DNA from 2 places in the Lysinibacillus sp. JK80 genome. Region 2 is predicted to be linked to the other one. Evidence: predicted binding sites of a transcription regulator. Region 2 holds the regulator's gene; the other holds the start of a gene.
The links. Region 2 encodes LexA, which represses DNA repair genes until DNA is damaged. Its sites were predicted from a motif close to CGAACATATGTTCG; they were not measured.
Positions count from the first base shown of each region.

Region 1 (11,083 bases), 1.1 Mb from region 2:
GGTTCGTCTAAGCATAAAATCGGCTTATCACTGACCATTGCTCGAATAAAGGACACACGCTGCTGCATGCCTCCAGACAGTTCGTTCGGATAGGCATGGATAAAAGAGGCAAGACCAACCTTTTCTAACCATTCCTTGGCACGTTCAACATTTGATTTATGTTGTAATTCCTCTACAAGCGTGACATTTTCTATTATTGTACGCCAGGGTAATAGACATGGCTGCTGTGGCATATAGCCAATCGTTCCTTTTTTTCGTTGGATATCCTCTCCATTTAATAAAATGGCTCCTTGATCAATTGGCGAAACACCACCAATTAATTGAAAAAGTGTGCTTTTACCACTGCCTGAAGGACCAACGATGGCCACAAACTCGCCATCCTTGACATCAAAAGAAAGTTGATCAAGGACTTTGAGCGCATCGAAGGATTTAGCGATGTTTTGAATGCTGAGCATGATAGCCTCTTCCCTTCACCATGAATTTTTCAATTAAACGAATACCACTAAACAATAGTAAGCTCAAGAGAACAATCGCAAAAATTGCCACAAATACGCGATCTGTACGGAAGGAGGACTGGGCTAGGGTCATGTAAACACCAATACCCTTTTTTGCACCAAGCCACTCCGCAATCACAGCCCCCATCACACTATATGTAGCCGCAATTTTAATGCCTGAGAAAATAGCAGGATAGGCATAAGGCCATTCCAGCTTCCAAAAGGTTTGTGCCTTTGTAGCACCAACCATGGCAAAATAATGCTTTAATTCTGGAGCTGTTTGTCTAAATCCATCCATCGTTGCAATGACAATCGGGAAAAAGCACACAAGACAGATAATGATAAGCTTCGGTAATAACCCAAATCCAAACCAAATAATAAGGAGCGGTGCCAAGACTAGAATAGGAACATTCTGGGACATAATAAGAATTGGATAAAACAGTTCTCGAATAAATGTAAATCGATGCAACACTACTGCCACCGTTAGCCCACAAGCGATGCCAATGGCCAAACCTAGTAGAGCTAATTGTACTGTAGCGAATGCATGTGGTAGAAAGGTTTGATACGACTGAATGGCCTCCGACAAAATACTACTTGGTGCGGGTAATAACCAATGAGGAACTTCAGCAAACCGCACGATTAGTTCCCATATGAACAAGAGGAAGGCGATAAAAATTATCGTCCTTCCCTTCTGTAATGCACGTTTCATTACTGATATTTCCCCGTTAATGTCTCCATCGTAATACCCGTTGGCTGATATAAAATTTTCACTTGTGTAATGACATTAATGGCACCAAGTTCAATCATCTTCTCATTCATTTTTTCAATGATTTGGAGCAATGTTGAAAGCTCACCCTCCATCGTTGTTTCCAATGGATGTACCTCATATTTCACCCCAGAAGCATCGATCACCGCAATTGCTGCATCGACATATGGTATAACATCTTCATATTTCTCTGTCTTCGGAATGATTTGTACACTGATTAATGAATTTGCCATCTTATTTGGCCTCCTTTTTAGGTAAGAAATCATTAGTAAAGGCTTTTTTCGCATCAAATTCGCCCTCTAATACTTGATTGCTAGACATCCATTTCGCGTAATTTTCCCACACCGAAAGCTTTTGCTCTCCCCATTGCTTGGCATCGTCCTGGTATTTATCGGCCAGCCATTCCTGACTTTTTTGCACCAACGCTTTATCTAAATCAGGAGCTGCTTCGATTAAAATATCAGCCGCTTCACTTGGGTTTTCAATTGCGTATTCATAGCCCTTCGATGCAGCTGCCACAAAGGCTTTAACAACATCAGGATTGTCCTGTATCATTTTTTCATTTGTAGCTAAAACTGGCGTATAATAATCTAATTGATCACTATAATCTGTAAGATATAGCATATTGATCTTTTCCCCACGCAGCTCAGCTTCAATTCCTGTCCATGCATAATAAATCCAAGCAAAATCAATATCTTTTTCCATCATTGTGAAGAAATCTAAATCGCCTGCATTGACGATATCTAGCTTATTAATATCTGCCTTTTCTTTTTGCATGAGTGATTGTAAAACGGCTTGCTCTAATGGCGCGCCCCAACCACCATAGGTTTTACCTTCAAAATCCTTTGGCGATGTAATGCCCTTCGAAGCAATAGAAGCAAAGCCAGATGTATTATGCTGTATAATTGCTGCGATGGAGACCAGCGGCACATCCTGTACTCGTGCCTGTGTTATGCCTTCCTGATAGCTCACGCCAAAATCCGCCTTTCCAGAAGCAACAAGCTGATCTGCGCCCGCCTCACCAGGCATAATAATATCAACATCTAAACCCTGTTCCTCAAAATAACCGAGTTTTTTGGCAACATATAGTCCTGTATGATTTGTATTCGGCGTCCAATCCAGTACCACAGACACCTTTTTCAGCTTGTCTGCAGCCTGCTTGTCATCCTTGTCACTACAGCCTACTAATGTCAATAGTGCTGCCAATAAAATAAAAAACCATTTTTTCATGCGAAAGCCTCCCAGTTTGTAATATGAAAGTGTTCATGAATGAATGTTGTCACCAGAAGAAAGCGTATACAATGTTGGCAAGCTGTTGCTTGAAAACATAAAAAAACGCCTAGGATTCCTCCCAGACGTATTGCAATCAATCTTCAAAACTTTGCTTTTTGAATAGATGTTCCCTACGCTGGTACGAGCCAAATCAGGTTCAAAGGGTCAGCGTCTACCGGACACAATCTCAGCTAGCAATTACTAGCCCCCCTACATTCTTTCGCTATGAACTTTTCGATGATTATTATACCCATAGTTTCACTTAAATGACAAGGTGCTATTTTTGAATAGAGCTTAAAGCCCAGCGCTCCTAAGAGGCTGGGCATGCTATTAGCTTGGTTTCTGTTCTTTTTTGGCTGTTACAACATGAGAAATTGCTCCATCTGTTGCAATATCCACTTTAAATGAACCATTGGAATGGCGATCCGCACGAGACAATGCTTGTACGTCAATCATCTCTTGAACACCTTTTTCAGTTTCAATCACAACCTGCTCCTCGTCTGTTGCTTGAACAACTGCCACAATTCGGTGAGGGTTTGCTTTTAACTCTGTTAATACTTTTAGTCCACGTTTTGCACGACTTGCTACTTCAACTTCAGCGACATTCATTTTCTTCACGGCCCCACGCTGTGTCACAATCACTACATAGTGGGTAACATCTGGCTGTAATACATTGACGCCAACTAAGGCTTCTCCATCTTTTAGTGTGATCCCTTTCACACCACCTGTTTTCACACCTGTCACAGGTAGTTCCTCCATTGGGAAACGAATCGCATAGGCTGTATCTGTTGTGAGCATCAGCTCCACGTCATCAGTCACAAATGATGCATAGATCATCGCATCACCAGCCTTGACATTCATCGTTTTAATTGGCTTTGAATAACGCGTTACCGCATAGTCTGCGAGTGGTGAGCGCTTAATTTGGCCATCTTTTGTGGCTGTGAAGACATACGTATTTGGCTGGTCAAATGTTTCGAAACCATAAACCGCAATAATCGATTCATCTTCCCCTGTTGGTACAATACTTGAAATATGCTGGCCGAGATCCTTCCAGCGTATATCAGGCAGCTCATGAACAGGCTGATAAATATAATTGCCTCGATTTGTGAAAAGCAGTAGATGGTGCTGAGTATTTAAATTTGCTTCATACAATAAATAATCTGAATCCTTCATGGCAAAATCTTGCCCGTTTGAAGCGGCATGAGAACGTGTGGATGTACGTTTAATATAACCATCCTTCGTTACTGTTACGACAACCTCTTCACTTGGCACAAGGACATCCAATGTAATTTTGATTTCTTCAATTTCTTGCTCAATCTTCGAGCGACGAGGTTCTGTAAAGCGTTTCTTAATATCTAGTAACTCTTGTTTAATAACACGCACTAGCTTTGCTTCACTTTGTAGAATCCCCTCTAGCTTCGCAATTAGCTTATTTAACTCGTCCTGTTCCTGACGTAGCTCTGTAATATCCGTATTCGTTAAACGATATAATTGCAGGCTTACAATGGCCTCTGCTTGTACCTCTGTAAAATCAAACTTTGCTTGTAAATTAAGCTTCGCATCCTTCTTATCATTAGAAGAACGGATCGTCGCAATGACTTCATCTAAAATGGAAAGAGCTTTAATTAATCCATCTACAATATGAGAACGATCCTTTGCCTTTTGTAAATCATAAATGGAACGGTTTGTTACCACTTCTTTTTGATGGGCAATATACGCATCTAGCAATAATGGCAATGTCATCATCGTTGGACGACGGTTATGAATGGCAATCATATTAAAATTATAAGCTACCTGTAAATCAGTTGTTTTAAACAAGTACTGTAAAATTCCTTGTCCTGGTACATCCTTTTTCAGCTCAATTACGACACGTAAGCCTGTACGGTCTGATTCATCACGAATTTCTGCAATGCCTTCTAGTCGTTTATCTACACGTTGCTCATCAATTTTTTTCACAAGATTCGCTTTATTTACATCATATGGTAACTCAGTGATAACAATTTGCTCTTTACCACCCTTAATTGGTTCAACAACTGCTTGTGCACGGACGATGATTTTACCACGACCTGTTTCATACGCCTTTTTAATGCCATCAACACCTTGAATGATTCCACCCGTTGGGAAATCAGGTCCTTTAATCACCGTCATCAATTCATCTACAGTAACATTAGGCTTGTCTAAGCGCATCAACACAGCATCCAGTACTTCATCTAAGGCATGTGGCGGAATATCTGTCGCATACCCAGCGGAAATTCCTGTAGAGCCATTGACTAAAAGGTTAGGAAAACGTGCTGGTAATACAGTTGGCTCCATATCCTGATCATCAAAGTTTGGCACAAATTCGACCGTTTTCTTGCCAATATCTCGTAGCATTTCAGCGGCAATAGCTGATAGTCTCGCCTCTGTATAACGCATTGCAGCTGGAGGATCGCCATCTACCGAGCCATTGTTCCCGTGCATCTCAATAAGCATATGACGTGCCTTCCAGTCCTGACTCATCCGTACCATCGCTTCATACACAGAGCTATCGCCGTGCGGATGATAGTTACCAATTACATTACCCACTGTTTTTGCGGATTTACGGAACGGCTTATCATGTGTGTTGCCTTCCGTAAACATCGCATATAAAATACGGCGCTGTACTGGTTTAAGACCGTCACGTGCATCAGGCAACGCGCGGTCTTGGATAATATATTTACTATAGCGACCAAAACGGTCACCCATTACTTCTTCTAACGGTAAATCTTGAAACTTTTCTGTACTACTCATGCTTGGTCCTCCTCTTGTTGGATGAATTCATTCTCTAAAATGTTAGAATCATCCTCCATACCGAAGTCTACATTGGCTTCGATCCATTTACGACGTGGTTCCACCTTATCACCCATTAACGTCGTGACACGTCTCTCCGCTCGTGCACCATCCTCGATTGTGACACGAATCAATGTCCGTGTTTCAGGGTTCATCGTTGTGTCCCACAGTTGGTCTGCATTCATCTCACCAAGACCTTTATAGCGCTGTAATATGTAACCCTTTCCAACCTTCTTGATGGCCTTTTGTAAATCACTTTCTGTCCAAGCATATTCAATGACTTCTTTTTTCCCTGTACCTCTTGAGACTTTATAAAGCGGCGGTAGTGCGATATAGACCTTCCCAGACTCAATGAGCGGACGCATATAACGATAGAAGAATGTTAATAGCAAGACTTGAATATGTGCCCCATCTGTATCCGCATCGGTCATGATGACTACTTTATTGTAGGCAGAATCCTCCACCGCAAAATCCGTACCAACACCTGCCCCAATCGCATGGATAATCGTTGAAATTTCTTCATTTTTCATAATATCCTGTAGCTTGGCTTTCTCTGTGTTGATTACCTTCCCGCGCAATGGCAGAATCGCTTGGAATGTACGGTCACGACCTTGTTTAGCAGAGCCACCCGCAGAATCACCCTCGACTAAATACAGCTCATTTTTTGCCGCATTACGTGACTGAGCTGGCGTTAATTTTCCAGATAAAATCGTACTACCCTTTTTATTTTTCTTGCCATTTCGTGCATCCTCACGCGCTTTACGAGCTGCTTCACGCACTTGCTGCGCTCGAATCGCTTTACGAACAAGAGAAGCTGATAACTCTGCATTTTCCTCTAGCACATACAAAATTTGCTCAGACACTACACTATCTACTGCAGAACGAGCCTCACTTGTCCCAAGCTTGCCCTTTGTTTGTCCTTCAAATTGCAGTAAATGCTCTGGGATACGAACAGACACGATCGCTGCTAAGCCCTCACGAATATCTGTCCCCTCAAGGTTTTTATCCTTGTCCTTTAACAGGCCAATTTTTCTTGCATATTCATTAAAGACACGTGTCAATGCTGCCTTTGCACCCGTTTCATGTGTACCACCATCACGTGTACGGACATTATTAACGAATGATAAAATCGTTTCTGAATAACCATCGTTATACTGGAAAGCGAACTCTACTTCGATTTCATCCTGTACGCCTTCTACATATTTTACTGGATGAAGGACATCTTTTTCCTCATTCAAATACGCAACGAAAGCCTCGATGCCATTCTCATAAAAGAACACATCGCTCTTGCCTTCCTCGCGCTCATCAATTAATTCAATTTTTAAGCCCTTTAATAAAAAGGCTGATTCACGTAATCGTTCTGCTAACGTATCATAATTGAATTTTGTGACAGAGAAGATCGTTTCATCTGGTAGGAAATGAACAAGCGTTCCTGTCTGCTTGGTCTGCCCAATATTTTCAAGTGTTGTGACAGGCTGTCCACCATGCTCAAAGCGTTGACGATACTTTTTACCATCGCGATGGATTGTCACCTCTAAAAATGTTGAGAGCGCATTCACAACGGAAGAACCAACACCATGTAAACCTCCACTTGTTTTATAGCCACCTTGACCAAATTTACCACCAGCGTGTAGCACTGTAAAAATAATTTCTGGTGTCGGTTTGCCCATTTTATGCATACCGGTTGGCATCCCACGTCCAAAGTCGCGCACACTCATACTTTGATCTTTATGAATTGTGACAATAATATGAGATCCAAAGCCAGCCAGTGCTTCATCCACCGCATTATCTACGATTTCATACACAAGGTGATGAAGTCCACGGCCATCCGTAGAACCGATATACATGCCAGGTCGTTTGCGTACCGCTTCTAATCCTTCTAATACTTGTATAGCGTCATCATTATAGACGCTAGGTGACTGTTTATTCGTCAAAAAAATTCCCCTCCAAAAAACAAACACATGTTCTATTTATGTTCTCATCCTAATAATAATAGCATTTCCTGTCAATAGCTAGCGACAGGTCCAATAAAATTTTAAAATTTGCTCACAGTTTTGATCTTTTTTATTAATAGTAAACATCTTCAACAGTTGCTTAAAATTGGTATTTGAGCAAGACAGACTGCTTCTAGCTTCCATCATCATTTGACGCATTGAAGCCTACTTAGTTGCAAAATAAAGTTGTGATGCTTGCAAATAAAAGCACACTAACTCGTGCCTTGCGATTAAACAGGATAAAGTTAGACTTCTATTCTACCAAAGGAATGAGCGATTGACAAAATTGCCATTTTGCCTATATTTTTATAAAGGTTTTAGTGCTTCCTACAAATTTATGTCTAAAAGCCTAGTCCTCACTAATAGATTCTCTTTTGTATTGATTCAAGACTTCGGATGAAATCTCCTTCATAACATTGTAGATTAGCAAGAAAAAGTGTAAAATACTTGTTACAAACTATTAGTACCAAGTGATGGACTATGAATGAAAGGAGTCCAACTATGATCAATGGACTTATTATTTTATGTGCTTATCTAATCGGCTCTATACCTTCTGGATTATGGATAGGCAAAATTTTTTATAATACCGATATTCGTGAACACGGGAGCGGTAATCTTGGTGCGACCAATACTTTTAGAACATTAGGGAAAAAGGCTGGTATTATTGTTACGGTGATGGATGTCTTAAAAGGAACTGCCGCTGTCTTACTCGTGACACTTCCTGTTTTCTCTGATACTACACTCCACTCTTTATTACTGGGTCTTGTCGCTGTTATCGGTCATATGTTCCCGATCTTTGCCAACTTCCGTGGTGGGAAAGCTGTGGCAACGTCAGCTGGTGTATTATTAGGCTATTCTTGGCCACTCTTTGTCCTACTATTTATTACCTTTATTGTGACATTAAAAATCACAAAAATCGTCAGCTTAACATCAATGATAGCCGCTTTAGTAGCGCTTATCTATGCAATCGTTTATTATTTTATTACAGGTGACTTTGCATTAGGCATCTTGGTAGCCTTTTTATTTACCTTTATTATTTATCGTCACCGTGCCAATATTGCTCGTATTAAAAACGGCACCGAACCAAAGGTAAAATGGCTGTAGGAAGAGAGGAGCATTTGAAATGAATATTGCATTGACAGATGAAGCCCTACAATGGTTCAAACATGAAATGGAAGTTGAACCTGGTGATACAATTCGTTTTTATGCACGTTATGGTGGCTCAAGTCCGTTTCACGAAGGCTTTTCACTAGGAATGACACATGAGGAACCTATTGCCATAGGTGTGCAAACAGAAATTGATGGTGTTATCTATTACATTGATGAGAAAGATCTTTGGTTCTTTAACGATCACAATTTACATGTTGATGTTGATACAAGTAATGATGAATTACAATACGACTATCGTACATAAAGCAGTCTGTCCTTTCCATACATGAAAGGACAGACTGTTTTTTTATTTATTACAAAACAAGACACACGAAAGTTGCAAGGAATGTGATATTGCCACAAATAGCTAGATTTTTCATATCTCTTTCGTTTATCTCTCAAAAAAATTGTCCATTCTAAAGGTAATGAACGACCATTTGAGGAGGAAAACACATGTCCATGTCTAACAATAACGAGACCTCCCCATCCCATACAACGAACGATTTATTGTATACTTCCCTATCTAAAAATATAAAAATCATTCAACAATCACTAGGGCATAGTAATGATATTATCATACGTGAAATTGCGATTGGAGAAACTGATCCCCATAGCCTCGCCATTATTTCCATTGATGGCTTATCGGATAAAACGACTATTTCTGATTCTGTTATCGATAAACTGATGGCAAATATTGAAGAAGAACAAGATATTGAAATAACAACCATTAATCAATATGTTCGGAATTCCTATTTAACGGTAGGCGATGTGACGAATATTGAGCATTTCACAACACTCTACAATGCCATTCTCAATGGTGAAACGGTTATTTTATTAGATGGCTTTGCCGAAGGGATTGTGACAAGTACTAGAAGTGCCAAGGATCGAGCTGTCACAGAGCCATCGACGGAATCCGTAATTCGCGGACCGAGGGAATCCTTTACGGAAACCTTGCGTACGAATACAGCGCTCATTCGTCGCAAAATAAAAAGTCCGAATCTCTGGATAAAATCACGCGTTATCGGAGATGTGACACAAACAGATGTAGCAGTGATGTATATAAATGGCATCGCCAGTGACAAAATCGTCGCAGAGGTATTGGCTCGATTAGATCGTATTAATATTGATGGCATTCTGGAAAGTGGCTATATTGAGGATTTTATTCAAGACTCAAAAAACTCTATGTTTCCTACCGTCTACAACTCTGAACGACCTGATGTCATCGCAGGTGAATTATTAGATGGCAAAGTGGCGATTCTAGTTGATGGCACACCTTTTGTCTTAGTCGTTCCAGCGCTATTTACATCCTTTTTACAATCAGCAGAAGATTATTATCAGCATTGGATGATTAGCTCACTTGTACGTATCTTGCGTTTCTTTGGTATCAGTCTAGCATTAGTAGCACCATCCTTGTATGTGGCGATTACTACCTTTCATCAGGAAATGCTACCGACACCCATGTTAATTAGCATTGCTTCACAAAGGGAAGGCGTACCCTTTCCTGCAGTAGTAGAAGCGCTTATTATGGAGGTTGCCTTTGAGGTCTTAAGGGAAGCTGGACTTCGTATGCCTCGAACAATCGGTCCTGCGGTATCCATCGTAGGTACTTTAGTTATTGGTCAGGCAGCAGTTGATGCAGGCGTCGTTTCCGCTGTAATGGTAATTATTGTAGCCTTAACAGCGATTTGTAGCTTTCTATTCCCTGCCTATGGCTTATCGAATACGATTCGTGTACTACGTTTCCCATTAATGATTTTAGCTGCTATGTTTGGTTTATTCGGTGTAATGTTTGGCATTATGCTAATTATTCTTCATCTATGTAGCATTCGTTCATTTGGTGTACCTTATTTAAGCCCATTCGCACCGTTGGTATTACAGGATCAGAAGGATGCGTTTGTGCTGTTCCCGCGTAGAAAGTTACTTACACGACCTCGTTTGGTCAATCAAAAAAATATTGTTAGAGGACATAAATATATCAATGTAAAAAGCAGGAAATAACAACTGGATAAATGAGGAATGGAATATGGCAAAAATAAACTGGATTTGCTTACTATGTATCCTCACAATACTGTTAAGTGGCTGCTGGAGTAAGCGTGAATTAAATGAATTGGCCATAGTCGTAGCATTTGGCATTGACAAAATAGATGAGGAATATGAAATTACAGTTCAAATTGTTGATCCTAGTGAAGTCTCAGTGCGCCAAGCTTCTACTCAACGCTCTCCTGTCGTTAGCTATCATTCGAGAGGCGAGACCATCTTTGAAGCCATTCGGAAAATGACGACTATTGCAGCTCGAAAACCTTATTTTGCCCACCTTCAAGTGGTTGTATTAGGGGAAGATCTCGCGAAAGAAGGCATTAGTGATGCACTTGATTTAATTGTAAGGGACCATGAATTTCGTAAGGATTTCGACGTCATTATGTCTCACGAAGCAACAGCGAAGGAAGTATTAAATGTACTAACACCCATCGAAAAAGTTCCTGCAAATAAAATCTTGAATTCCCTTGATGTCTCTGAAAAGGCTTGGGGCTCCACGATAGCTGTTAATATTGATGAATTAGTCAATACGTTAACCAATAAGCATAAAGGGGCGTTAATTT
Region 1 covers NZ_CP058997.1:704,132-715,214, reverse strand. The annotation lists gene HXV90_RS03735 (ABC transporter ATP-binding protein) at 1-455, opposite strand, end outside; gene HXV90_RS03730 (ABC transporter permease) at 430-1,203, opposite strand; gene HXV90_RS03725 (thiamine-binding protein) at 1,203-1,493, opposite strand; gene HXV90_RS03720 (ABC transporter substrate-binding protein) at 1,495-2,490, opposite strand; TPP riboswitch at 2,644-2,754, opposite strand; gene parC (DNA topoisomerase IV subunit A) at 2,863-5,301, opposite strand; gene parE (DNA topoisomerase IV subunit B) at 5,298-7,274, opposite strand; gene plsY (glycerol-3-phosphate 1-O-acyltransferase PlsY) at 7,836-8,438, shown strand; gene HXV90_RS03700 (HesB/YadR/YfhF family protein) at 8,458-8,748, shown strand; gene HXV90_RS03695 (spore germination protein) at 8,937-10,481, shown strand; gene HXV90_RS03690 (Ger(x)C family spore germination protein) at 10,507-11,083, shown strand, end outside.
Region 1: a site for LexA is predicted at 7,295-7,308, ahead of parE (DNA topoisomerase IV subunit B). Genes of this name have one in related genera too.

Region 2 (11,083 bases):
TCCAAGTGTGATGCAGACAAGTAAAGCATTAGGTATGCACACATTGGAGTATTCCATGCAACACCTAATTACGACAGGTAAAATTTCTCTAGAGGATGCAAGACCATATATGAACGCTGGTGATTATAGTTGACGATATTTCGTTATAGTGGTCGTACCAAAACAGGAGCACCTAAAAAGGGCATTATCGAGGCACCGAATAAAAAGGTAGCCATGGAAAAGCTTCGAGCACAAGGAATTAATGCACGAGAACTTCAGGAGTCAAATAGCATTTTACATAAAGATATTGCTTTTGGGACAAAAGTAAAGCACCAGGAATTTGTTATTTATTGTCGACAATATGCGACATTAATTCGTGCTGGCGTTCCCGTCGTTGAAGCGACCCATATTTTGGGCGAGCAAACACGGAGTAAACCACTAAAGCGAGCATTGATGCAGGTTGAAGAGGATATTCGAAATGGTATGGCATTTTCAGATGCAGCAGGCAAACACCCAAAAGTGTTCCCATTGCTATTTGTTAATATGATGCGTGCTGGTGAGGCTACAGGGAACGTCGACGATACATTAGATCGTCTTGCAAGCACACTAGAGAAGCAATACAACATTAAGAAAAAAATTCAATCTGCCATGACCTATCCAGCAATTTTATCGCTTTTAACACTAGTGGTTGGTATGTTTTTAATGGTGTTCATTGTGCCAACCTTTATGGATGCATTTAAGGAAATGAATTTGGAAATGCCGTTAATAACGGTCATTGTAGTGGGTATTAGTGATTGGCTCATTCAGTTTTGGTACCTTGTAATTTTAGGGCTATTGGTATTAGTAGTGGGCCTACACTATTTCTATAAAAATAATAAAGAGTTTCATTATGCCGTCAATGTATTTTTACTGCGTATGCCAATCTTTGGACAGCTATTGAAAAAGGATATTATCGCGAGAATGACAAGAACCTTGTCAACACTCTTTAGCAGCTCCGTACCAATCTTACAAGCCTTAACAATTGTCGAAAAGGTTGGTGGTAATCCGGTAATGGGTAAAGTAGTACTGGAAGCGCGCGATAATTTAGAAAAGGGTGGCACATTATCAGAGCCACTTGAAAAAAGCTGGCTCTTTCCACCACTCGTTACACAAATGACCTCAATTGGTGAGAAAACAGGCTCCTTGGACTACATGCTTGAAAAGATCGCTGATTTTTATGAAGAGGAAGTAAACCGTGCTGTCGATACCATGAAGTCACTCATTGAGCCTTTAATGATTGTGGTACTGGCTCTAGTTGTAGGAGTCATCGTTGCGGCTATATTCTTACCAATGTTCCAACTATATGAAAATATGTAATGTTTACAATATTGATATGGATGCCCTTTTGTTCCGCTTAATGGGAAATATCTACTTAGATTTGCTAACAAAAGGAAGCGGCAAGTAGGTATCTTCATGGTTAAGTATTAAAGGAGAGACTGGACATGGAAATTAGGGTAAAGAACGAAAAGGGCTTGACATTAGTCGAGTTATTGGCAGTCATTGTTATTCTAGCTATCGTTGCTGCCATTGCAATTCCAGCAATAAGTAATGTCATTGATAATTCACGTTATAAGGCATTAAAGGCAGATGCCATCAATGTTATTCATGCCGCACAGTTTTATTTTATGGAGCATCCAACCGCTGATCAATGGCAAATCGTCGAAGTGGAAAAATTAGTATCCGACGGGTATCTAGACAGTGCCGGTAAAATATTAGAGGCAGATAAAGAAGGTCAGAGTGCCAATGTCCAATTTATCGAAGGCACCTACTACTTCAATGCGCATGCGATTTATTACAGCAATGGAAAATATATTAATTTTGATAATGCCACCTTACAGCATATTGCAGACGATATTCGTAAGGGCAGCAAGGGAACTGGTGGCAAATGTATTGGGCGAGATTGTGCAGCTTCGCCATAATGTTCAGAAGCGCGTGTACACACACTTCATATAAAACTATTAAGGAGGATTTCATTATGTTAAAAAAATGGAAAAATAAAAAACTATTGAAAAATGAGAAAGGTTTAACATTAGTTGAACTATTAGCTGTAATTGTTATCCTAGCAATTATCGCAGCAATCGCTGTACCTGCAATTGGTAATATTATTAATAAGTCGAAGGACCGTGCGATTTTAGCAGAAGCATCAAATATTCTAGCGGGGGCTAAGATTGCTTATATTGATGGATCTTGTAAAGCTGAAGAAAATGTATGTAATGATACTGAACTAAAACCTTTCGTAGATGGAATTAAGTTAGATAGTGGTACAAAGGTTACTTATAAAGATGAAGTATGGTCTATTAATTACCCTAAATTTAGTAATATGAAAACTGATCTTAAATTAACAAGTACTGAAGTAACTGAAGAAGAGCTAAATAAAGCATTAACAAGCGCAGGAGAAAAACCTGCGTCTACTTCAGAAACTCCAAAGCAATAATCAGTCCTCCCAACCCACTCAGAAGCGCAAGAAAATTTGCGTTTCTGGCTGGGAAATGGATGACTAATTGAAAAAATCATTTATACTGAGTAGGATAAGGAGGTCTTTTCACATGTTTAAGAGAAAAAGAAAGTCGCATGTTTCGATTGAACTGAAGGATTATGTGCTGCGTGCGATTGTGGCGAAAGGACCAGAGCCTAATCAGTGGCAGGGCTATGAATACCCTTTAGCAGCTGGAATCGTTGAAAATGGAACTATTATCGATGAGGTAGCTCTTTTTGAGGTGATTAAAGAGCAAGTAATGAAATGGACAGGGAAAAAACAGGCTGTTCGTATGTTTGTCCCTGATACGACGGTTCTATTAAAAAACTTTGAGCACCCTAAAGATGTAAAGCCTCAGGAATTAAGAGGATATGCTGAAATGGAATTGGGACATTCTATTCATTTACCATTTCAAGACCCTTTAATTGATGTGTATGATGCAGATGCCGAGGATGGCAAGGCTATCTTATTTGCTGCGCCTTCTGAAGAGATTACGAAACTAGTAGGGATGCTGTTAGATGTTTCATTAGAACCCGAAGCTGCCGATATTCGTGCGCTTTGTAATATACGCTTATTAGAGCACATGTCCTTATTAATGCCTAATAAAACATATTTAATTGCAGAATGGTCGATTAATGAACTCTCTATCAGTATTTTTTCCAATGGCCAAGTGGAGTTTTTGCGCTATCAAACCATTGAAGTAGATATGACGCAATGGCTGGGAAAGAAAGAGAATGAGTTTAGCTATCAATTTATTTATAATGGCGAATCAGAGAATTATCAAATGGTCGTAATGGATCAGGTTTTAGAGATTGATCGGATGATGAATTTCTTTAAGTTTTCTTTACATAAAGGTGAAAAAACAGTGGATGAAATTATCATGCTTGGCGATAACCCACTATTGAAATCAATTGGGAACTTACTCGCTTCTAATTTAGAACCACCACTAAGGGTTGTCGATGGGAAAAAAATTGAGAAATCGTTTCCTCGCTTTAAGCGAGAATTTTCAACGTTGCTTGGCTTAGCTTTGAAGGAGGTTCGTTAATGGTTCCAGATATAAACCTCTTACCACAACTTGAAAAAAGAACAACCTCTCCCAAGCTTTTTTATAGCTTGGTGATTGTCATTGTGGGACTTATTGTAGCTTATTTACTTTTTTTATTTTTTACATCCAAAAGTGAATTGTCACGATTGACTGCAGAGGAACAGGCATTAACAACACAGCTTGATCAATTGCAGCAAGAGCTAGACGCACGACAAAATGTCGATCAGGGTTCGTTGGAAGAGTCAGTAACTTTTATTCAAAGCGTTTCTTATCCTGTAACACCGTTAATTGATGAAACAAAAACTTTATTACCAACTCATTCCTATTTACGTAGCTATGTTTTTGGAGAGAACTCGGTGAATATTGAAGTGGATTTTGAAACGATGACAGATATATCGAAATATGTGGAGCGACTTTTAATGAGTAGCTATTTTACAGATGCTCAAATTAACACTGTCTCAAACTTTGAAATAGAGCTAGGTGAACAAAGGGTGTTAACACCCCAACAAAAATTTAAAGAAGTACCGCGATATTCAGTGTCCATTACAGCGACAATCGATTTTATGTATTTAGCTGGAGGACGACGCTCATGAATAAATTAACGAGTAGTAAAAATTCATCTATGATCTTGTTACTGGCGCTGATAGCTGCTATTTTATTTGCGCTGTATTATTATTTGCTTTCACCAAAATTGGATGAAGTGAATGAAAAAGAGAGTAATGTATTGCAGGTGCAGCAAGAATTAGCTAGTGTCAAAGAACAACTAGCACAATTAGACAAAGAGCAGGGACAACCTACTATCAATATATTAGCCTTAAGACAAAAGCTACCTGCAACAAGAGCCGTTGAAAAGATTATTCTTGATTTAGCTGAGATTGAAGAGGTGACAGGAACTCGTATACTGTCTTTAACTGTTCAAGGTGAGGACGGCACTGTGACACCTTCAGATGTATCGAATGATCTTAATATGTTGGAGCAGGCTGAAGCAGAGGTCAATGGTGATCAGGAGAACAAGGAGACTACTACACCGATTGCATCTCTTTCGAAGGACTCTTTACCAACTAATTTAAAGCTTGTTACTTTTATATTAGAGGTGGGTGCGCTTGATTTTAATTCTCTTGAAAGCTTTTTACAGGAGGTTGAACAATTAGAGCGTGTCATGAAAACCGATAAGATTGAATTTAAATTGCCTGGAGAGCAGGCACAGCTTGAGAAAGATGCAGATCTTACGTTAAAGGCAACAGTGCAAGTGACAACGTTCTATTACGAAGAACAACAATAACTTTATTGATAGGCGCACCATACTGCATTTGTATGGGCGCCTATTGGTTTAGGAGGACATAAAATTGGAAATGGCTTATACGATCTTTATTTTTTTATTTGGACTTGTCTTTGGCTCTTTTTATAATGTAGTTGGCTTACGTGTACCACAGAAGGAGTCGATTGTACATCCTCCTTCACATTGTCCAAAATGTCAGAGACGACTGACGGCGCTTGATTTAGTACCAGTTTTGTCTTATGTATTTTTAGGAGGAAAATGTCGTGGTTGTGGCAATAAAATTTCTTGGGTTTACCCAGTCATAGAATTAATGACAGGTGTATTATTTGCCTTTGCTTATTGGCAGCTAGGCTGGGGCATAGAATTGATAGTAGCACTCTTTTTTATCTCCTTATTAGTTATTATCGTTGTATCAGATTTAGCCTATATGCTAATTCCAGATAAGGTGTTAGTATTCTTTTTACCTTTGCTAGCTATTGGACGAGTGCTGTCACCATTAACACCGTGGTGGGACTCTCTAGTGGGTGCTGTGGTTGGTTTTGGCATATTATATATCATTGCTGTGCTATCAAACGGTGGCATGGGTGGAGGCGATATTAAATTATTCTTTTTAATTGGTCTCGTTCTGGGTACGATTGATACACTGTTAACGCTATTTTTAGCTGCAGTTATTGGTATGATTGTCGGGATTACCATGTTATCGAAAAACAAACAGGGGAGAAAAACACCCATTCCGTTTGGGCCATCTATTGCATTGGCCGCAGTTATTGTTTATTTCTATGGCGATGTATTAATTAATTGGTATCTAGGCTTTTGGTAATTGTGCAATTTTCAAGAATTTGGAGGGAAGCAAGTGAAACCGATTATTGGTATTACAGCCTTTGTTGAGGATGATTTATCCTCTCGATTAAATGCTGCTTACAGTAAAAGCATCATTGAAGCAGGTGGAATTCCACTGATTATTCCAATTGGAGTAGAAGAAGAGGCAGCCCAGATTTTAGCCCTTACAGACGGTTTATTATTATCAGGTGGTCATGATGTGCACCCATTTCTATTCGGGGCTGAGCCTTCATTAAAGCTTGGAAAAATTCATCCAGCGCGAGATACGATTGAGTTAGCATTGATTGAAGCCGCATTCCAACGTAAGATGCCTATTTTCGGGATCTGTCGAGGAATTCAAATACTAAATGTTGCATTAGGTGGTACCTTATATCAGGATATTGATAGTGATCACTTTAGTACCAAGTTACTCCAACATATGCAGCAATCAGGTCGAGCTGTAGCTACCCATTCTGTACAGGTTATTGCTGACAATCTATTAGCGACTATCGTTGAACAAGAGAAAATAGCAGTGAATTCATTTCATCATCAAGCGGTGAATGTTTTAGCAGAAAAATTAAAAGTAGCGGCAAAATCTAACGACGGTATTATCGAAGCGGTAGTTCATGAGGAGATGCCATTTTGCTTAGCTGTTCAGTGGCATCCTGAGGAACTAGCCATAGCAGGAGATGAGAGTGCTCAAAAGCTATTTTCAGCCTTTATTGAAGCGAGCTTAAAATTTAAGAAGGAAGCTTAGAAGAGGCATTGTACAAAGAATCCAATCATATGTGGATTCTTTTTTTGCGTAAAAAAGAGGATACATGCTCTTAGAAGGAACATAATCCTCAAAATCTGCTTTAATCGTTAATGTACACGTCTGTAAAGACCTACAACTTGTCCTAAAATAGAAACTTGATCGACTATAATTGGTTCCATAGAAGAATTTTCAGGCTGTAAACGGAAATGGTTTTTCTCTTTAAAGAAACGTTTTACAGTTGCTTCATCCTCAGCTGTCATAGCTACAACAATATCCCCATTATTAGCTGTTGCCTTTTGTTTTACAATGACTAAATCTCCATCTAAAATCCCAGCTTCAATCATTGATTCCCCCATGATTTCTAGCATGAACAATTGATCTTCACTTGTGCCATACGTATCGGGTAATGGGAAGTATTCTTCAATATTTTCAATTGCTGTAATTGGAGAACCAGCTGTAACCTTCCCGACAAGTGGGACATGGATCACCTGTTGTTTTTGAATGGATTCTTCAGGCTCTAAAATTTCAATTGCGCGTGGCTTTGTTGGATCTCGACGAATAAAGCCTTTTTGTTCTAATCGAGCTAAATGTCCATGAACAGTTGAACTGGAAGCAAGTCCAACTGCTTCACCAATTTCACGTACTGATGGTGGATATCCTTTAGCTCGTACCTCTTCCTTAATGAAAGCTAAAATGTCCTCTTGTCTTTTCGAAACTTTTTTCATGAGTGCTCACCTCTTTTTTCTAAAATCATTCTTCTTATTTGATAGTATAACAGAATGCGAACATGTATGCAAACATAGGTTCGAAAAGTGTTTGACAAAAACGTTTGTTCGCTTTATTATGGGAACATACATTCCGAACAAACATTCTTAAAAAGGGGTAATGATTATGACATGGTTTAAGAAAAACACACATATCTCAATTTTAATAGGAGCTTGTTTATTATTTGCAGCATACCTTTACATTACTGATCCAGGAAAAGTTAGTTACGCAGAAATTCAAATCGAACATGGGGATAGCTTGTGGTCGTTAGCCGAGCAATATCGTGGTAAAATGAGTACTGATGATTGGATAAAGCTTGTAAAAACTGAAAATGAACTAGCAGATATTAAAATTGTAGCGGGAAAATCTCTAGTTATTCCTGTAGTGAGTGATCAAGCCAGTCCCATCAATACTATCGAAATTGCGAGAAATGAACAATGATAAATAATCAACTATCGGCTGTTGTCTATTGTCGCGTAAGTACTGAAAAAGAAACACAAAGCTCCTCATTAGAGCGCCAGCAGGAAGAGTTGCTGCGCTATGCTAAAGAGCAAGGCTATGCGGTGAAGGGCGTGTTTAAAGATCAACATAGTGGCTATGATGTAGAACGTGAAGGCTTGCTAGAAATGCTTGATTTTATAAAAGATAAGAACATTAATGCTCTTTTTGTCCAAGATGAAACTCGTTTAGGACGAGGCAATGCAAGGATGGCTGTATTACATTTATTACAAAAGTCAGCAACTGATGTTTTTTCTATGCGTGATGCAGGCCCAGTCCAATTAAATGAAATGGATACGATGCTGCTTGAAATTTTAGCGATTGTAGAGGAATATCAGCGTAGAATCCATAATGCTAAAATTCGACGAGGTATGCGACGTGCTGTAGAAAACGGTTATCGTCCAGAAAATAATTTATCGAATCGAGGTAATCCGCAGGGGCAGGAGCGAAAAGATCTACCTGTAGAGGAAATTGTGAAACTACGCAAACGTGGATTTACCTTTGAAGAAATTTCTATAACGCTTAGAGGGTTAGGCTTTGAGGTAAGTAAGGCGACAGTACATCGTCGTTTCCAAGAGCACCAAGAAAGATTAGCAGGAAAATAATATTCCTGCTAATTTTTTTTTTGTAAAAAACTACTGAAGGGAAGAAAAGCTTTCGATGATAACATGATTTGGCAGTTGGAAAGGGTGCTCTTTATTTATTCGGTCATAAAACATGATGCCATTTAAATGATCGATTTCATGCTGTACAACGATGGCCCCGTAGCCCTGTAACTGTACAATAATTTCATGTCCATCGATGTCGTAAGCTTTGACTTTAATTCTCTCATATCTCGGTACAAAACCAGGGACAGGTCGATTTACAGATAGACAGCCTTCTCCTTCCGGTAGATAAATCATATTAAGGGAATGACTCATTATTTTAGGGTTAATCAGCATTATTTCTTGGTCATCAAAGAGTACAGCAAACATTCGTTTATCTACGCCAATTTGATTAGCAGAGAGTCCACTTCCAGGGCGAAGCTTATATTTTTTTGCTAGCGTTGGATTTTGGCTATTTTTCAGATATTGTAGCATGGCTAGGAGGGTATTTCGGTCCTTATTGGTCACGGGTATCGACACTTCTTGAGTTTGTTTTCTTAAAATTGCTGAGTGTTCTTTCACGAAGTCCTTCATTGTAATCATATAATTTGGGTGAAATTTAGTCATAGATAAATACCTCATCAATACGGCTATTAAGAACCTTAGCAATCTTAAAAGCTAATTCAAGGGTCGGATCATATTTATCATTTTCAATACTATTAATGGTCTGTCTCACAACTCCACATTCTTTTGCAAGCGCAGCTTGTGTTATGCCTAATTTTTTTCTTAAAATTTTGATGATGTTCTTCAGAAAGATCCCTCCATTTTGTCCAAAGTATTAGACATATATCGTAAGATAAGAATTAAAAAATGTCCAACTAATTGGACATTTTTTGGTGTGAAAAACAAAACAGTCAATTGAAGGGGAGAAATTGATTTCCGGTGCAGGCTGCTTGCTTTCCTGTGGCACGCTGACGGAACGGAAATCACCCCACAGCCTTGTTAAAAGTTCTCATTCTACTAATGACATCATCTTTTTTCAATAACATGAAATGCCCGATTAATTGGACATTTGGATTTTAAGTCATCACTTAATACCAATTTTCATCAAAATTTAGCTTTAACGCATGCCCGAAACAAATACCGAAAGGAATAAAACCTCTTCCTCTTGCTGTAATGATATTTCCATCTTGTACCACTAGTTCATCTGAATAGTTATGAAGTTCAAAGCATCCTAACTGCTCCATGCCATCTAAAGGTAGTCCTACTGTATATTTTTTGTTCTTTAAGACCCCTGCTTTTGCTAATAGGTAAGGGGAGCTAGAAATACTTGCAATCATTCCTCCTTTTGCAGATAGAAGACGAATGAAGTCTATTAAGCTCTCTTCAAGTTGTAATGTAGAAATATCCATACAGCCTGGTAATAGTAGACTATCAATATCGTCAAGCTCTACCTCATTCACGGATAAATCAGCTATACAATTTAAACCAGATTCTCCTCTGATAGGTTTGGTATTCGATCCAAGTGTGATGATGGGTTTACCGCCTTGCATTAATATGGACAAAGCAACACTCAATTCATATTCACTAAATTGTGGGTATAATAACACCGCAGTTTTCTTCATTTCATACACCTCTTACCTTTAGATTGTTCCATTCTTCCTCTAAAATAGCGTAATAGTATTCATCCCACCATGTCTCTCCATAAGGAATGCATTTTTTGAAAAATCCTTCTTGGCGCATTCCGATTTTTTCCATGACTCGGTAAGAAGCGATATTTTCTGGCTGGCATGTGGCAATAATTCGATGAAGTTTCATTTTATTAAAGCCGTGATCTAATAGGGCCAGAGCAGCTTCAGAAGCATAGCCATGATTATGATAGGCAGGATTCATAACCCATCCAATTTCATACGTATGGTCGCCAAAGTATTTGTGGAAAACAAGATGACCAATGACTCGCTGTTGTTCACGTAAAACAATGGCGAAATGTTTTGCTTGCTCGTTGCTATTCTCTGTTACGAAATTTTGAACCTGATCTTCATTCAACACACCCTCTGGCATATAGTGCATGACCGTTTTGTCGGACATATAGCTATAAACAGCCTGCCAATCTTGGGCTTCAAATGTTCGAATAAGTAGTCTAGGTGTTGTGATGTTCATGATAGCTCCTCCTATTATCTATCAAATTTTTCCTTTTATTATTATTTATACACCTCTAACTTCTGGAAGTCATGTAAATAATGGCTAAGAAGTGTTTTTAAGGGTTGGTATAACTGCATTTTAAGGGAAACCATGCTATACTTTGCATACTGAGGTCATTAAGCTAGGTACTGAAAGGTGTGTAACCATGTTATCAAAGGAAAAAATTAACCGAATTAATGAATTATCTGCTAAAGCAAAAAGCGGACAATTAACAGAGGAAGAAGCAAAGGAGCGAACAGCGCTTCGCAAGGAGTATTTAGATACGTTTAGAGCAACTATGCGAGATACGATTGAAAACGTTAAAGTGGTAGATGCAGAAGGAAATGATGTAACTCCTGAGAAGGTAAAACAAGCACAAAAAAATAAATTTCTAAATTAATGTGACACAATTCAATAAAGTATGTATGAAAACGCAAATAGTATAACAAAAGCATTGTTTTCTAAAGCAATGTTGACTAAACTGTAAAAGAACAATATATAGGACGAGAAAGGATGTCACAATATAATGACTCAACACGCGGATCTTTTAGCAATTAATGCTATCCGAACTTTGTCAATCGATGCTATTGAAAAAGCAAATTCTGGTCACCCAGGTTTACCAATGGGAGCAGCGCCAATGGCTTATACGCTTTGGACAAAA
Region 2 covers NZ_CP058997.1:1,827,075-1,838,157, reverse strand. The annotation lists gene HXV90_RS09755 (type IV pilus twitching motility protein PilT) at 1-133, shown strand, start outside; gene HXV90_RS09750 (type II secretion system F family protein) at 130-1,335, shown strand; gene HXV90_RS09745 (prepilin-type N-terminal cleavage/methylation domain-containing protein) at 1,461-1,937, shown strand; gene HXV90_RS09740 (prepilin-type N-terminal cleavage/methylation domain-containing protein) at 1,994-2,452, shown strand; gene pilM (type IV pilus biogenesis protein PilM) at 2,565-3,539, shown strand; gene HXV90_RS09730 (PilN domain-containing protein) at 3,539-4,132, shown strand; gene HXV90_RS09725 (hypothetical protein) at 4,129-4,821, shown strand; gene HXV90_RS09720 (prepilin peptidase) at 4,886-5,638, shown strand; gene HXV90_RS09715 (gamma-glutamyl-gamma-aminobutyrate hydrolase family protein) at 5,672-6,394, shown strand; gene lexA (transcriptional repressor LexA) at 6,502-7,119, opposite strand; gene yneA (cell division suppressor protein YneA) at 7,286-7,600, shown strand; gene HXV90_RS09700 (YneB family resolvase-like protein) at 7,597-8,262, shown strand; gene def (peptide deformylase) at 8,293-8,868, opposite strand; gene HXV90_RS09690 (helix-turn-helix transcriptional regulator) at 8,861-9,052, opposite strand; gene HXV90_RS09685 (DJ-1/PfpI family protein) at 9,333-9,866, opposite strand; gene HXV90_RS09680 (GNAT family N-acetyltransferase) at 9,868-10,401, opposite strand; gene HXV90_RS09675 (DUF896 domain-containing protein) at 10,589-10,822, shown strand; gene tkt (transketolase) at 10,949-11,083, shown strand, end outside.